2 regions of the Pseudoalteromonas obscura genome follow, and region 1 is predicted to be linked to the other one. Evidence: predicted binding sites of a transcription regulator. Region 1 holds the regulator's gene; the other holds the start of a gene.
The links. Region 1 encodes sigma-54, which starts transcription at its own class of promoters, with help from an activator protein. Its sites were predicted from a motif close to GTTGGCACGNNNNTNGNNT; they were not measured.
Positions count from the first base shown of each region.

Region 2: QNM18_RS26440 (TorF family putative porin) is a predicted target of sigma-54. The motif match lies at 6,896-6,914, and genes of this name have one in related genera.

Region 1 covers NZ_JASJUT010000011.1:94,348-102,834, reverse strand. Annotated here, with positions in the region: gene mlaE (lipid asymmetry maintenance ABC transporter permease subunit MlaE) at 1-56, opposite strand, end outside; gene QNM18_RS20985 (ATP-binding cassette domain-containing protein) at 59-874, opposite strand; gene QNM18_RS20980 (calcium/sodium antiporter) at 1,109-2,071, shown strand; gene QNM18_RS20975 (KpsF/GutQ family sugar-phosphate isomerase) at 2,080-3,051, shown strand; gene kdsC (3-deoxy-manno-octulosonate-8-phosphatase KdsC) at 3,053-3,604, shown strand; gene lptC (LPS export ABC transporter periplasmic protein LptC) at 3,601-4,155, shown strand; gene lptA (lipopolysaccharide transport periplasmic protein LptA) at 4,145-4,675, shown strand; gene lptB (LPS export ABC transporter ATP-binding protein) at 4,672-5,397, shown strand; gene QNM18_RS20950 (RNA polymerase factor sigma-54) at 5,439-6,950, shown strand; gene hpf (ribosome hibernation promoting factor) at 6,977-7,264, shown strand; gene ptsN (PTS IIA-like nitrogen regulatory protein PtsN) at 7,268-7,723, shown strand; gene rapZ (RNase adapter RapZ) at 7,736-8,487, shown strand, end outside.
Region 2 covers NZ_JASJUT010000020.1:18,108-26,594, reverse strand. Annotated here, with positions in the region: gene QNM18_RS26465 (efflux RND transporter permease subunit) at 1-2,141, shown strand, start outside; gene QNM18_RS26460 (efflux RND transporter periplasmic adaptor subunit) at 2,125-3,186, shown strand; gene QNM18_RS26455 (nitroreductase family protein) at 3,190-3,867, opposite strand; gene QNM18_RS26450 (fumarylacetoacetate hydrolase family protein) at 4,112-4,777, shown strand; gene purT (formate-dependent phosphoribosylglycinamide formyltransferase) at 4,880-6,067, shown strand; gene QNM18_RS26440 (TorF family putative porin) at 6,117-6,803, opposite strand; gene QNM18_RS26435 (hypothetical protein) at 7,074-8,240, opposite strand.

The DNA of each region.
Region 1 (8,487 bases):
CCGATAGATGCAAAGCGGCTGAGCGTTTTATGTCCTAACTTTTGTAAAAAATCCACGCTTATATGCCTCCATCCAATAATTCCTGTTCATACGGCGCAGCTTTATAATGAAACGGGACAGGACCATCCGACAATCCCTGCAAGAATTGCTGCACAAGCGGGGAGCTATGAGCCAGCATCTGTTCCGGAGAGCCACTGCCAATAACCCCCTGCTCTGCGATAATAACAACATGATCAGCAATACTGAGTACTTCTGTGACATCATGGGTCACGATGAGTGATGAAAGCCCTAACACTTCATTCAGAGATTTAATCATTCTGACCAGCACGCCCATTGAGATTGGATCCTGCCCGGCAAAAGGCTCATCATACATAATGAGTTCAGGGTCTAGCGCAATTGCCCTTGCTAGTGCAGCTCGTCTAGCCATACCGCCTGAGAGCTCTGCTGGCATAAGTGATCGCGCACCGCGTAAGCCAACCGCTTGCAACTTCATTAATACAATAAGACGAATTAAGTCTTCGCTTAGCTGAGTGTGTTCACGTAGTGGAAAAGCAACATTGTCAAAAACGGACATGTCGGTAAAAAGTGCGCCACTTTGGAATAGCATGCTCATTTGTTTTCGTGCTTGATATAACTCAGAACGAGACATAGCAGGCACACTTGAGCCCATAAACGTAATATCGCCACTATCTGGGCGAAGTTGACCACCTATCAAGCGCAACATGGTTGTTTTACCAATACCACTAGGCCCCATGATGGCTGTAATTTTACCTCTAGGCACTGAAAAGCTCATATTTTTATATATGACCCTATCACCGCGAGAAAAGGTTACATCCTTGACTTCAACGATTGACTGCGACAAGTCGCTCTCCATATATCGATTTCACCAATTGGTGAATAATACGTTTTTTTACACCAAGATGGAAAATGCAAATTGGTAAAATTTTGTAATGGACATGGTTACAAAACGTTGAATATCGCCGTATCACGTAAATTTATCCGTTTACCTATCTACAGTATTGCTCTATCAAGATCAGATTATTTATACATTTGACAACGCATTTGATAATATTTACCGCACTGTATTTAGTTGCTCGGCATAGGTTTCATGGTTTTATCTTTTGTCATTCTTATCTTAGGTTTTGTTGCACTGGTTTGGAGCGCAGATAGATTTGTTTTTGGTGCAGCCGCTTTAGCAAAAAACCTGGGTGTACCCACCTTAATTGTTGGCCTAACAATTGTTGCTATGGGTTCATCTGCACCCGAAATGATGGTTGCAGCACAAGCTGCTTTATCTGATAAAACCGACACAGCTGTCGGCAATGCCATTGGATCCAATATTGCCAATATCCTTTTGGTATTAGGCATTACAGCTTTACTCAGACCTTTGGCTGTCGGTTCTGGAATATTACGACGCGAAATGCCGCTCTTAATTATTGTCTCGCTGGGCGCATGGTACATCGTTAGCGACAATTATTTCAGTGCTACCGAGGGCTATGTCTTACTTGCCGGGTTCGCAACGTTTATTCTCGGCCTCATTTATATCACCAAGAACAGTAATCACGCTCAAGAAGATGACCCTTTAGTATCTGAGGCTTGTGATGAAGTACCTGACAATGTACCTACTGGCAAGGCTGTTTTTTGGTTGATAGTTGGCATGATAGTATTGCCAATCAGTGCTGACGTTCTAGTTGACTCCGCTGTTGATATTGCTAAGTTCTTTGGTATGAGTGACTTGCTTATCGGCCTGACCATTATCGCTATTGGTACGAGCTTACCTGAGCTCGCGGCATGTGTAGCAGGTGTGCTTAAGAATGAAGATGACTTAGCATTGGGCAACATCATTGGCTCGAATATTTTCAATATCCTCGCTGTATTGTCTATTGCTGGTATTTTAAACCCGGCTTCACTCGATATGAACATCGCACAGCGAGATATCTACGTAATGCTGGGTGCGACGATCGCGCTCATTGTGATGAGTGTAAACCTCAGAGGCAAGCGACAAATTAATCGTCTAGAAGGTGGCGTGTTACTCGCTGCGTTTATTGGCTATATGTACGCCATTATTTAGGAGTTGGCATGAAGCACCTGTCATTTATTGAATCTGCAAAGCGAGTATTGGAAATTGAACAACAAGCAATTAGTGAGTTAAACAAATTCATAGACACTAGCTTTGCTAACGCCTGCGAACTTATGCTGAACTGCAAAGGGCGCGTCATTGTTATCGGTATGGGCAAATCTGGCCACATCGGTAATAAAGTTGCCGCTACATTAGCGAGTACAGGTACACCCTCTTTCTTTGTTCACCCCGGAGAAGCGAGCCACGGCGATTTGGGCATGATCACATCAGATGACGTCGTTTTGCTGATATCAAACTCTGGCGAAACTGGTGAAGTAATCGGTATCATCCCCGTTATTAAGCGAATTGGTGCACATGTAATCAGCATGACAGGCAATGAGCAATCGACCATGGCACAGCAAGCTGATGTCCATCTTTGCATCAAGGTTTCTAAAGAAGCTTGTCCGTTAGGGTTAGCGCCCACAGCTAGCACCACAGCTACACTGGTAATGGGAGATGCACTGGCTGTAGCACTGCTCGAGTCCAGAGGCTTTACCGCGGATGATTTTGCACTGTCACATCCCGGCGGCAGTCTTGGAAAACGCCTTCTCCTTACGTTAGAAGAGATTATGCACAAAGGTGACGGGGTACCCAAAACACTGGCAGGTAGCTCAATAAAAGACGCGCTATTTGAAATGTCAGCCAAAGGGCTCGGCATGACCGCTATCGTCAATCAGCAAGGCCAACTGTGCGGTCTATTTACTGACGGTGACTTACGCCGTGTTATTGAGCAAAAAATTGATCTACATAATGATACTATTGATTCGGTAATGACGATTTGCTGTACTACAGCTTCACCAGATATGCTTGCAGCTGAAGCACTCAATATTATGGAAAAGAAACGAATTAATGGCCTCATTGTGATCGATGAAAACCAACATCCTATTGGGGCACTAAACACTCAAGATTTATTGCGCGCGGGAGTATTATAACATGCAGTTTAGTGAGCTTTATCAACCCATCACATCTCAAATAAATGACAGAGCTAAAGCAGTTAAACTGCTAATTTGTGATATTGACGGCGTATTTTCTGACGGTCGCATTTACTTAGGAAATCAAGGTGAAGAACTAAAAGCATTTAATACCAAAGACGGTTTTGGGGTTAAAGCTCTCATTGAGTCAGGTATTGAAGTAGCCGTGATCACAGGTCGCCATTCAGAAATCGTTAAGCAGCGAATGACTAGCCTAAACGTTAATCATATTTTCCAAGGCCAAGAAAACAAGCTGCAAGCTTATGACAAGTTAAAGGCCGAACTCAATTTAACTAACGAGCAAATCGCCTATATTGGTGACGATGGACCGGATATTCCAGTCATGCAACAAGTTGGCTTTGCAGTGGCGGTTGCTGACGCGCATCCACTGGTGAAAAACTTAGCTCATTACACGACTATGATGCCGGGAGGTTTTGGCGCCGTCCGGGAGCTAACTGACTTGTTGATGTTAAGTCAGGGCAACGAGTTACTCTCTAATGGGAGCAGTACATGACTAATTTACGAGTCATACTACTCGTAGTTTTCGGCGCTACCATGCTGTGGCTTTGGTATCCTTTTTTAATACAAACAGAGCAGCAATCTCAACAACAAGAAGAAACGATTGCCAAGCCTGATTATGTCGCTGTTGATTTGAAACAGACTTCTTTTGCTGAAAATGGGCAGCTCAGCTACCAAATTACAGCAAAAAGAATGGAGCTCTATCAGGAGCTGGGGTTTAGTCATTTTGAGGCCCCTATTTTTGTCTTACATAATGGGCAGCACAACTGGCAACTCGCAGCGAACGAAGCCACTTTATACGAAAACGATACCTTAATTTTAGAAGGTAACGTTAAAGCAACCAACTTGAATGAAACAGCAATGATCACGCACATTGACGCAGACAACCTCCGGCTCGAAATAACCAACCGGATGATGCGCTCAGAGCAGCCAGTGGTCATTACAGGCCCAAGTGTAACAATTACTGGAAAAGGCCTTATCGCCGATCTCAATATTGAGGTCATTGAACTCATCAACCACACCGAAACGATTTATGATAAGCAATAAACTAAGTGCAACCCTACTATTTACTTGTGCTATTGGACTACTGCCACATAGCGTATTCGCTAATAGTAACCAAGAGCAAGTCATTATCAGTTCAGGCAAGCAGCAAGCACAATTACAGACTAACATCGGCGTATTTGAAGAAAATGTCGAAATTATTCATGGCCAGAGAAAGATCTTTGCAGATCGCCTTGAAGTACATCGGCGAGAAGAGCTAGGCGAGAATAAACAATTGTTAGTTGCGACTGGCTCTCCCGCAATCTTTCAGGAACGACAAACTGATGGCTCACTCTTAAAAGCCAGCGCCAATGAAGTGCGCTATGATGTCGCAAATCGCCTGCTGACAATCAAGGGTAACGCAGAGATCAGCCAAGCAGGCCAAAAGATTTCCGCTCAAGAAATACTCTATGATATGGAAAAACAGCTGATCAGCGCACAAAAAGCCAATGACGAAGGTAAGCGCGTAAGAACAGTCTTACTCCCTGTTGACAAAAAACAAGATGGTAACAAGGAGCAACAGTGAGCACACTAAAAGCCACAGCACTCGCCAAAAGCTACAAAGGCAGACAAGTTGTTAAAAATGTCGAACTAAGTGTTGAAGCTGGGAGCATTGTGGGTTTGCTAGGGCCTAATGGCGCAGGTAAAACCACCACTTTTTATATGATTGTCGGTTTAGTGCCAAGTGACAAAGGCAGCATTCACATTGATCAGCAAGACATCACCCTACTGCCAATGCACAGCCGTGCACGTATGGGGATAGGCTATTTACCACAAGAGTCATCGATATTCAGAAAGTTGACGGTTTATCAAAATTTAATGGCTATTTTGGAAACTCGTAAAGACCTAAATAAAGCTCAGCGTGAAACGATATTAAACGAATTATTGGACGAATTTAATATTCAACATATTCGCTCTAGTTTAGGAATGGCGCTTTCCGGTGGAGAGCGTCGTCGAGTCGAAATTGCTCGCGCTTTAGCCGCAGATCCAAAATTTATTCTATTAGATGAGCCTTTTGCTGGCGTTGATCCCATTTCAGTGTTAGATATAAAGAAAATTATTGAGCATTTAAAAAACCGTGGAATCGGTGTGTTGATCACAGATCACAATGTGCGTGAAACATTGGATGTATGTGAAAAAGCCTATATTGTTTCCCATGGTGAATTAATTGCTTCAGGTAGTCCTGAACATGTTTTAGCGGATCAAACAGTCCGAGATGTCTACTTAGGCGAACAATTCAGGCTATAGTTAAGAATAAGCGTAACAACAGAAAGGATTGTTAGAGATACATGAGGCAATCGCTACAGCTGCGCATGGGGCAGCAATTAACAATGACACCACAACTGCAGCAGGCGATTCGCCTGCTGCAGTTGAGCACATTAGACCTCCAGCAAGAAATTCAAGAAGCGCTGGACAGCAATCCTTTATTGGAAGTAGAAGAAAACGAACAAGAGTCTTTTGACAACGGTCTAGATAAAACGCAAGAGCAATCACAGACAAGCGAAAAAGCGGAGTCCAGTTCTGAGGAGATCCCTGAGCCGCAGCTCAGTGATTATGAGCAAGACACTGACACAGCTCTAAATAAAGAGACACTCAGCGATGAGATGGCGATGGATGTTACTTGGGATGAATACATCAGTGCGGCACCGGTTAGTTCATCAGGACCTATGCCTGAGGATGAAAGTGTTTACCAAGGGCAAACAACAGAAAGCTTGCAAGAATATTTGATGTGGCAGCTTGAGCTCACGCCATTTAGCGCGACGGATAGACTGATCGCACTGTCAATTGTAGAGGGGGTCGATGATTCTGGCATTTTAACCGTATCGTGTGAAGACATTTTAGAAAGCTTGAATCTAGACAATGATCAAGATCCCGTCGAACTCGATGAAGTTGAAGCTGTATTAAAACGCATCCAACTCTTTGATCCAGTAGGCATCGCCGCTCGAAGCCTTCAGGAATGCTTAATCGTACAACTCAATCAATTTGCAGCAGACACCCCTTGGCTTGAACAAACCAAGTTAGTTATCGATGAACATATCGATCTATTAGCGAATCGTGATTATCGTACTATCATGAAGAAAACAAAGCTCAAAGAAGGTGAGCTAAAAGAAGTGATGACGTTGATCCACAGCTTAAACCCTAAGCCCGCGGCAAGTATAGTGCAAGAAGAAGCCGATTACGTGATCCCTGATGTCTCAGTGAAAAAGGTCAAGGGGCGTTGGGTTGTAGAGCTAAACCCTGACTCTATGCCTAAAATAAGAGTTAACGATCATTACGCTGCAATGTCTCGCTCTGTAAAATCAAGCAGTGACAGTCAATTTATTCGCTCTCATTTACAAGAAGCAAAGTGGTTTATTAAAAGCCTTGAAAGCAGAAATGAAACTTTATTGAAAGTTACTAATTGCATTGTGCAGCAACAACAGGCATTCTTTGAACATGGCCCTGAGGCAATGAGACCTATGGTACTCAATGATGTTGCTGAAATGGTTGACATGCACGAGTCGACAATATCTCGAGTAACAACGCAAAAATACATGCACACGCCTCGTGGCATTTACGAATTGAAATACTTCTTCTCGAGCCACGTTAGTACCGAGAATGGTGGTGAATGCTCTTCCACAGCAATCCGAGCACTCATCAAAAAGCTAATTGCAGCTGAAAACTCAGCTAAACCTTTGAGTGATAGCAAAATTGCAGATGTATTAGCTGATCAAGGTATTAAGGTGGCAAGACGTACTATTGCCAAATACCGAGAGTCTTTGGCTATTCCACCGTCTAATCAACGTAAGAGCTTGATTTAGGCGTAACAAAAGAAGGAAAAATGCTTATGCAACTAAATTTAACTGGTCGCCATGTAGAAATTACCGATTCATTAAGAGACTACGTAACGAGTAAGTTTGCGAAGCTAGAAAGGCATTTTGATCACATCAACAACGTACATGTAATCTTAGATGTCGAAAAACTCATACAAAAAGCAGAAGCCACATTGCATGTCAACGGAGGTGAATTGTTCGCTTCTACAGAACATAAAGATATGTATGCAGCAATTGATGGTTTGATTGATAAGCTAGACCGACAAGTGATTAAACATAAAGAGAAGCTAACTCGACACTAAATCATGAAACTTAGCACACTCATTTCCGAGGACTGTAGCAAAGCTGCGGTCCTTTTTAATAGTAAGAAAAGAATACTTCAATATATTAGTGAGTTGGCGCAGCAAAAAATTCCAAGTGCCAATCAACATGAGATTCTTGAGGCACTTTTATGCCGCGAAAAGCTTGGCAGTACAGGGATAGGTAAAGGGATAGCGATCCCACATGGTAGATTGCCAGGTTTAAATAATATTGTTGCCATCATACTTGTAAATCAACAAGCCATTCCTTTTGATGCCTATGACGATCGCAATGTAGACATTTTTGTTGCACTCATCGTACCAGATGGTGAAAATAAACAACATTTAGAGACCTTAGCTAGTATCGCTGGTAAACTAAATAACAAAGCTTTTTGTAAACGACTTAGGCAAGCAAGTAATGATAGCGAGCTTCATCAAGTCCTTGTTGAGTTTGATAAATAATAGGAATTAAACGTGGAACTCATAATTATCAGTGGCCGCTCTGGTTCAGGTAAATCTGTTGCGTTAAGAGTTTTAGAAGACTTAGGTTATTACTGCGCTGATAATATTCCAGTTAACCTGCTGCCAGCTCTAGTTCGCAGTGTCTCAGACAGCTACAACAAAATTGCGGTAAGCATTGATGTAAGAAACTTACCTAAAGAGCAGCAAGAATTTCATGATATCTTAGAGTATTTACCTGGGTTTGCGAATCCACGTGTTTTTTATTTAGATTGTGATGATCAAACTCTGGTAAAGCGCTTTTCAGAAACTCGACGCTTACACCCGCTGTCATTAAACGACTTACCACTAGACTTGGCCATAAAACAAGAACGCAACTTACTTGATGTGTTAATCCGCCGTGCCGATGTCACCATAGATACCACAGATCTCAGTGTTCATCAGTTAGCAGAGAGTGTACGTGAAAAAATCCTCGGGCAAAAAGACAAGCAGCTTATTATCACGTTCGAATCATTCGGCTTTAAGCACGGCATCCCTAAAGAGGCTGATTACGTCTTCGACGCACGTTTTTTACCAAACCCGCATTGGGAACCAGAATTAAAACCCTTAACAGGCTTAGATCAGCCCGTAATTGATTATTTATCAAGCCATAGCATAGTTCAAAAGTTTGTTTGGCAAATTCAAACCTTCATGCAAACTTGGTTACCACACTTAGAGCGTAATAATCGTAGCTATTTAACAATCGCCATCGGCTGTACTGGTGGGCA
Region 2 (8,487 bases), on a different contig from region 1:
GGTATGCATTTGGCTATACCATTAATCGAGTTACATTATTTGCCTTGATCTTAGCGCTAGGCCTATTAGTGGACGACCCGATAACTGGCGTAGACAATATGACACGCTTTTTGCGGCGCCTCGGGCCTAGTCAAAGCGATGCAAAACACACCAAAGCTATTACATCAGCAATGCTTGAAGTTAAAGTACCGTTGTTAACTTCGACGCTGACCATCATAGTCGCATTTATTCCACTGGCATTTATAACCGGTATGATGGGCCCCTACATGGCGCCAATGGCATTCAATATTCCTGTCAGCGTGATTGTGTCGACCTTGGTGGCTCTATTTGTTACACCTTGGTTGGGCAGTAAATTGCTAACTAAAAACACAAATACAACGCCAAAAAGCACACAGGGTTGGTATAGGAAAGTACTAACAGCCTTGCTCTCACAGCCAAAAAAGGCCAAATGGATATTGTGGACTGTGCTGGTGCTTTTTGTCATTAGTGCTTGTTTGCCCCTGCTACGTGCCGTACCACTTAAACTCTTGCCTTTCGACAACAAGAATGAAGTACAAGTGTTACTCGATATGCCGAGGGGGAGCAGCTTAGAAGCAACAGCAGCGCAGGTTCAGCGCATCCAAGAGGTAGTTTGGCAGCTTCAAGAAGTGTCGTCTATCGCCGCTTATATCGGACAGCCATCTAGTGTTGACTTCAATGGTATGGTGCGCGGGTATTATCAACGTCATGGGAGCCACTTTGCAGAGCTTCGTGTGCTATTGCTTGATAAGCGGCAACGTGTTCATCAATCTCATGCAGTGGTGCTAAGGATGCGACAATTGTTGTCACCTCTCGCGACTCACGGCATAAAAATTAAGGTCGTTGAGGTACCACCTGGACCCCCTGTGATGTCCACCCTGGTTGCGGAAGTATATGCCTCAGATATGTTTACAGACAGAGCAACACATGAAAAATCGGCAACAATATTGGCAAGTAGGCTGGCACAAGAAGCACACGTTACAGAGGTTGATTTAAGTTTGGACCCTCAAGCGACTCGTCAACGATTTGTATTGGATAAAAGTAAAGCAGCTTTGTCTGGTATTGTAACTCAGGACGTCAATCGAACATTGCAAATAGCCAGTGGAGGCCTAGTTGCTGGCACATTACATGTACCTTCTGAAGCCACGCCATTAGAAATTGAATTGCAATTACCTTTTATTGAGCGAAATCAGTGGCCAGTGCTCAATGCCCTGCAACTACGCGGTCGCGGTGAACTCGCTAAAAACGCATCTGGTCAAGCGCTTGAAGATGCAGCCAAACCTTTAGTGCCATTGGGGGAGTTAGGAAAATGGCAGTTGGGAGCTGTGGAGCAAGCTATTTATCGAAAAGACTTAAGAGAAGTCATTTATGTCACGGCTGAACTGAACGGTCGCACACCCGCATCAGTGATTGCAGACATTGTCAGTGATGAAAATAGAGCAGGTCGGTTGGAGGAGCGAGATTGGCAGCAGCGTACATTTATCAGGAGTGGCTCCGGCATGGGTTGGCAATTACCACAGGGGATTGAATATCGATTCTCTGGAGAAGGGGAGTGGCGTATTACCGTAGATGTCTTTCGTGATATGGGAATTGGCTTTGCATTTGCCCTTACTGCGATATTTGTGATCTTACGTTGGCAAACCGCATCGAGTGCTTTGGCTGGCATTATTATGTCGGCCATTCCTTTGACTATGATTGGGATCATGCCCGGTTTTTGGTTATTGAATCAGTTTGGTGAGCGCACCATTGCCAATGCACCGGAACCTATTTTGTTCACTGCCACAGCTATGATTGGGATGATCGCATTGGCTGGGATAGTGGTACGAAATAGCTTAATTTTAGTGGAATATGTAAATCAGCAACGCGCCCAAGGGGTGGAGATTAAAGAAGCGCTTTACCAAGCGGGCGAAGTACGTATGAGACCAGTGTTGTTAACGGCTGGAACGACCATGCTTGGGAACTTAGTGATCATCTTAGACCCGGTATTTAGCGGATTGGCGCTAGCTATTATATTCGGTACATTGGCATCAACGATGCTCTCACTGGTGGTGGTGCCAGTGGTGTACTTCTTGGTATTTTCGAACAACTCACAGCAGGAGAAATCAAATGCACTTAGTGAATAAAAAGTGGGTCGCGTTGGGTGCATTTGCAGCCTTAGGTATTTTATTGGCCACCTTTTCCGGTGTACTTGATGAGAAACGCAAGCCCCTGCTGCGTGCCAAACCTGAGCCATATCAGGGGGATCAATATATCGTGCAAGCACAGCCTGTGGCATCGAGTGATATTGTCAGTGCAAGTGTGGTTGCACGTGAAAATACGCTCGTTGCGAGTCGGATCTTAGCGCAATTGCAGACACTCGAAGTCCGGGCTGGTCAGTTAGTCAAACAAGGTCAACTATTGGCGACACTGGACGGTGCAGAGCTGCGTGCGGCATTGCAAGAGATCTGGGCGCAAAGTAAAGCCAATGAAGCTCAATTGCTGCAAGCCAAAAAACAACTGACGCGCAGTGACGCACTATTTGCTAAAGGTCTTATTGCAAAAAATATTATTGACGAGCGGCAAAGCAAGGTTGATGAATTGGAAGCGCGTCATCTAGCACTGAGCGAGCAATTAAATGGTGCACAAGTTGCCTTAAGTTACACTCAACTGCGTGCGCCGATAGCAGGTTTGGTCGTAGAGCGATTACAAGAACCCGGCGTTATGCTGAGCCCCGGCGTGCCGATTGTAGAAATATTTAACCCTGCTAGCTTACAAATTAGCGGTGCAGTGCGCTCAAACTTGGCAGGTCAGCTGAGTATAGGTGAGCCATTACAAGTGAAATTAGATGCGCTGGGCAAGTCTGTGATAGGCCACGTCAGTGAAATAGTCCCGGTGGCAGATAGCCTTGCTAGGCAGTTCGAAATAAAATTAGACATCACGCCACCGAAGGGAGCAAAACCTGGCATGTATGCGCAAATTACTCTGCCGACTGAGCTTGTATCGAGAGTCGTGGTGCCGCGTCAGCTTGTCTATCAAACTGGGCAATTGAGCATGGTATATGTCGTTGAACAGGGGATAAAACAAAGACGGTTAATTCGATTAGGGCGACAACTGAATGACAAGGTGGTGGTGTTATCTGGATTAAAATCGGGAGAGATACTGGCCGTTACGCCCAGTATCTCATCTTGAGTACTAGATAAATGAAGCGATCTCATCCAGTGACTTTTTAACCAGGGCATGCTCAGGTACTGTAGCATCCTCGGCAGGGTAGCCGGCTATCAGTAGCATGTACGGGCGCTCGTTGTCTTTGTCACGTCGACAAATTTCCGTTAAAAAGCTCATTGGTTTTGGCGTATGTGTCAATGTGGCAAGGCCTGCATTGTGCAAAGCTTGGATCAAAAAGCCTGTGGCGATCCCAACTGATTCATGTACATAATAATTGGTGTTTTTGTCATCAGCGTGGATCCCGCCTTTTTTTTGCGTGAAAATCGCAATAAGCCAAGGGGCATGTTCTAAATAGGGTTTTTGCGCGTCGGTACCAAGTGGCTTCAGCGCGTCTAACCACTCATCGCCAGCGCGGCCTTCATAGAATGAGCGCTCTAGTTGCTCTGCGGCTTCTCGGATTTGCTTTTTCACATCACTGCTGTGAATTGCCACAAAGTGCCACGGTTGGTGGTTGGCCCCGCTGGGAGCAAGTCCGGCTGTTTTGATACAGGTTTCAATGATTTCTTTTGGCACTGGGCGGTCACTAAAGCTACGAATGGTATGTCTGCGCTGCATTAACTCGAAGTTGTCGTCCGCTCTTTGTTGCATTTCTTGTGGAGGGTACTCAACAAAATCAGTCAATGGGATATTGTCATGGGCTTTCATGATTGTGGTTCCTAGTTACTTGCTGTGGGTTTTTTATAACTTGTGATTATAAAGGTTTCAACTTGTTGCGCACTATGGTTAACATAAAGTTTCCATAACAGTGGCAAAATATGTTTACTATCTGTTAGGTGAGATGAGCATAATAACGAGTGTGTATATTGGCTATAATAACTGCAAACTCTGATTTACTCCTATGCTTAGGTACAATTATGCGTGATGTATCTGATAGTGAAGGATAAAAGCCATGTATCAACACAAATGGGTTTCAGGAGAGACCGTGCAACTTCCAGTTGGAAAAGCTGTATGTATTGGACGTAACTATGTTGCGCATGCAAAAGAGCTCAATAATCCTGTACCAGAATCACCTCTATTGTTTATCAAGCCAGCCAGTGCTTTTTGCGATTTTGCTCCAGCGATTACGATAAATGAGCAGCTAGGTAGGCACCATTATGAAGCTGAACTCGTCTTATTGGTTGGTAAGACACTAGATGCCAATAGTAAAGATCCGCTTGCACATATCGCAGGTATCGGGTTGGGTTTAGATTTAACATTACGAGATCTGCAGTCGCAGTTAAAACGACAGGGCCACCCGTGGGAGCGCGCAAAAGCATTTGATGGCAGTGCCAGTTTAACGCCATTTTTGCCAGTCACTGAAGATGAGTTGAAATTGCCATGGCAATTTCAATTTTGGCAAAACGACCAACTGAAACAATTAGGCGAGACTGACAACATGATTTTTAAGTTGCCCCTTCTGTTACAAGAGATCTGTCGCTACTTTACTCTACTGCCAGGAGATATCGTTATGACAGGCACACCGCAAGGTGTTGGGGAGCTCAATATTACAGATACACTGGCGCTGCAATTAGGCGACGGCGAGCGGGTGTGTAGTCAGGTGCAAAAACGTAGTTAACATCATTTGGCCGTTTTTAAAGCATGGAAGATAATTTACTGGACTCGATACGCAGCATGAGCTTAGGCTATTGAGGTGAATTTACGGATATCAGGAAAATGTATGAAAACTAAGTCATTAGGAACCCCTTTTAGCGCTACTGCGTGTAAGGTATTGTTTTGCGGTGGCGGTGAGCTTGGCAAAGAAACGGTGATTGAGTTTAAGCGGCTCGGTGCCGAAGTCATCGTCTTAGATCGTTATGACAATGCGCCAGCGATGCAAGTCGCGGATAGGAGTTACACCTTGTCGATGCTAGATGGCGATAAGTTGGCAGCAATCATCCGTGCAGAGAAGCCTGACTACATAGTGCCTGAAATAGAAGCTATTGCAACGGGGACTTTAGTTGAACTCGAAGGTGAAGGGTTTACAGTGGTACCCACAGCAAAAGCAACGCAATTGACCATGAACCGTGAAGGGATCCGTCGACTTGCAGCCGAAGAGCTTGGCTTGGCGACCTCCCCATATCAGTTTGTCGATAATTTAGCTGATTTTACAGCTGCAATTCATCAGATTGGTATGCCATGTGTGGTGAAGCCGATCATGAGTTCTTCTGGGAAAGGGCAGAGCGTGGTGAAAACTGATGCCGATATTGACGCGGCATGGACATATGCGCAGCAAGGCGGCAGAGCTGGTCAAGGACGTGTTATTGTTGAAGGTTTTGTTGATTTTGACTATGAAATCACACTGTTGACGATCCGCCATATTCAGGGTACTAGCTATTGTGCGCCAATAGGACATGTACAAGCGGATGGCGATTATCAGCAAAGTTGGCAACCCCAGGCAATGAGCGAAGTTGCGCTTGCGCGCAGCAAAGAAATTGCGTGCAAAATCACAGAAGCGCTTGGTGGTCGGGGCTTATTTGGTGTTGAACTCTTTATCAAAGGTGATGAAGTGTATTTCAGCGAGGTCTCGCCACGGCCCCATGATACCGGCATGGTCACGTTAATATCACAGGATTTGAGTGAGTTTGCCCTGCATGCACGCGCAGTCTTGGGGCTTCCTATCCCGAATATTCACTTTCACGGCCCGTCTGCATCCAGTGTTATTTTAGTAGAAGGTGAGTCCAAACAATTGCAGTTTGGCAATTTAAGCCAAGCGCTGGCTGAGCCAAACACTGACTTACGACTCTTTGGTAAGCCGGATGTTCAAGGAATTAGGCGTATGGGTGTTGCGTTAGCACGGGATACCCACATTGAGCAGGCCGTTGAAAAAGCAAAAAGAGTCAGCGCTGCGGTGGAGTATTCTTTGTAAATCATAGAAATAGGGCCGTTAGGCCCTTTGAGTTGCAGCAAAAATCAAATTACAAATCGAAGTCGACAGCGTAACTGACATAAACTTTAAGATCGTCGTCGGCGTCGAGATCGGTTTTGACTAGGCCAAATGTGTAACCATCTTTACTTAGGTTGACCCCATAATCCATATAGCTGTCATCTTCTCCTGTCCACTCCATGACCGTATCTCCCCGTGAGTTTCCGATATGCAATCCAAGCTCAGCGCTTTTGAATACCGGAAATGTGGCATTGAGTTCAAGATAGAGCATATCTTCTTCTGTGCTGCTACCTGATTGGGCATGGGTCAAATAACTGGCTTTAAAACTGAGATTGCGCCAGCCTAGAGAAGTATAAACTTCACCAAAGTCGATATCACCTGCAGCATCTGGGTAAGCATAGTGAATGTAGCCGACATCATAACTTAGCGCTTTGATCTCTCCGCTAAACCCCAAATAAAAATCTAGTTCGTAACTGGTGCTAGAAGTCTCACCAAAGTCTACATTAGATGCCCACGTTCCAAGGTAAAATCCAGAGTCATTGCTGTAATCGAGGCCACCAGATACAGCCGCGCCATCATCAGATTGCGTGATCCCACGCCAAAAATAATTTGAGCTGGCAGCAGCATTGGCTGAAACAGTATGGCCACTGGCAGCTAGGGCATTGCTAGAAAGTAATACTAAGCACGTACCCAATAAGAAAGAAGCTTTGTTTGTCATAATGGTTCCTATATGGCACAGAATAAATCATTTTTTAATACGAGTACCATTGAGAGAATTGTTTAACCCTGTGTTCAATGGCAACCCAAGCATCGCAAGCTCCGCGCCAACCTAAATAGGACAGAATGAATATTGATTAGGTAGTTGAAATTAATGGTGATAAACCAAAGTGCCGATAGCGCTGTTGGTGGGAAAGGTTATGCTGTGTGCACATCCTTGGTGCGCAATAGCATAGCCTGCACTGTTATTATGCAGGCTATGTCCTCAGAATTAGCCAAATATGGTACGCATTAGCTGGATAGTTTCATCTACGCTTCTGCCTTTTTCTACCTCGGCGATGATGGAGTCTCGTTTAGAGCGTATGTGCTCCGGCATAGACTCATCACTGAGTGCTCTGTCAACTAATGTTGCAGCAGACTCTTTGCTGCGACGCACTGATTTGGTACCAGATGAAGTTGTAGTGCGCTTTGGTTTGTGCAGTAATTTATAGTAGTTAGAAGACGTTTTTGTGTCTTCATCAGCATAATAGAAGAAGATTGGCAGTAGTGCTTTCACTTCTGCAAGTTTCGACTCAAGTTCAGAGGTTCCACAGGCCATCGCAAACCAAGGCATTTTAGCGATTGCTTGCACGATATCTTGCCAATAACGCTCGAAATCACGGTTGTTTAAGCGGGTGACGCCCAAAGCTTGACACAGTGCATCGAGGCGATTATTGGTGATCGGTGTGAATACATCAGGGCGGCGCATGGCGAGCAGGCGTGTTGCAGGGGCAAGAGTTGGTTTTTCATCACTGCCATTAAAAGCACTCAGAAATGCGATAGTAAACCCTTGATAGTTCTCAAGTGTGACTGGACCCTCTAACGGAATATGAGCGAGGGCTTCGTCAAAAGCACCAGGCAAATCGGCCAATTGTTGATGAAAGCCTTTCGCGCTTTTTGTCGATGCAAACCATTCAACATCAAACTGATACACACTGGTATCGTGTTTTGCTGTGTGTTTACCAGCAAAGGCCAAACGATCTTCAATTATCATGTCTTGCAACTTGTTGTCACGTAGTGTTGCGATGTATTCCATGAGCTTTAACTGCTCTTCAAGCACCAATACATCACTGCGTTGGGCTATGAAGTCACTAATCATTGGCCAAGGAGCGATCCGCAACGTTTTGACTTGCAGGAAGCTGATTGCTGAGATCAGCATATCTTGGAGTTTTTTTACAGTCGGAAGCTGGTGGTCGTCCAGCAGGTCAAAATTAATGCGGTTTTTAGCCACATCGAGTAACTCATAACACCAGCCCAGAAAGTCCTCTGGGTGATTTTCTACTTTAACCGCCATCAGATTTAAGCTGATCTCAGTAGATTGTTTTAAGATGTTTTGGTAAATCTGACTTTCTTGTTCGCCCAAAGCCATATTTGACGGTGAAATGAGCAACTTTTTCATGCTGCGCGGATACTCCAAGGTTAGGTTAAAATCTAGACTACTCAGTTTAGCGAATGTATCGATAAACTGGCAAGGGCGAGGATCATACCGGGTTCTAGCGCAGTTGCAACGCGGTTTGTGGTCTTTTTTTCAGCGAGCCTTATTCTGCCTTTTTTATGAGATCTGTTTTGCTCACTTCTGCTTGATGTTTGTTGGGTTATTTAAAGCGATTTGTGAATTGTAAATTGGGCGTAAGTAGTTAATCAGT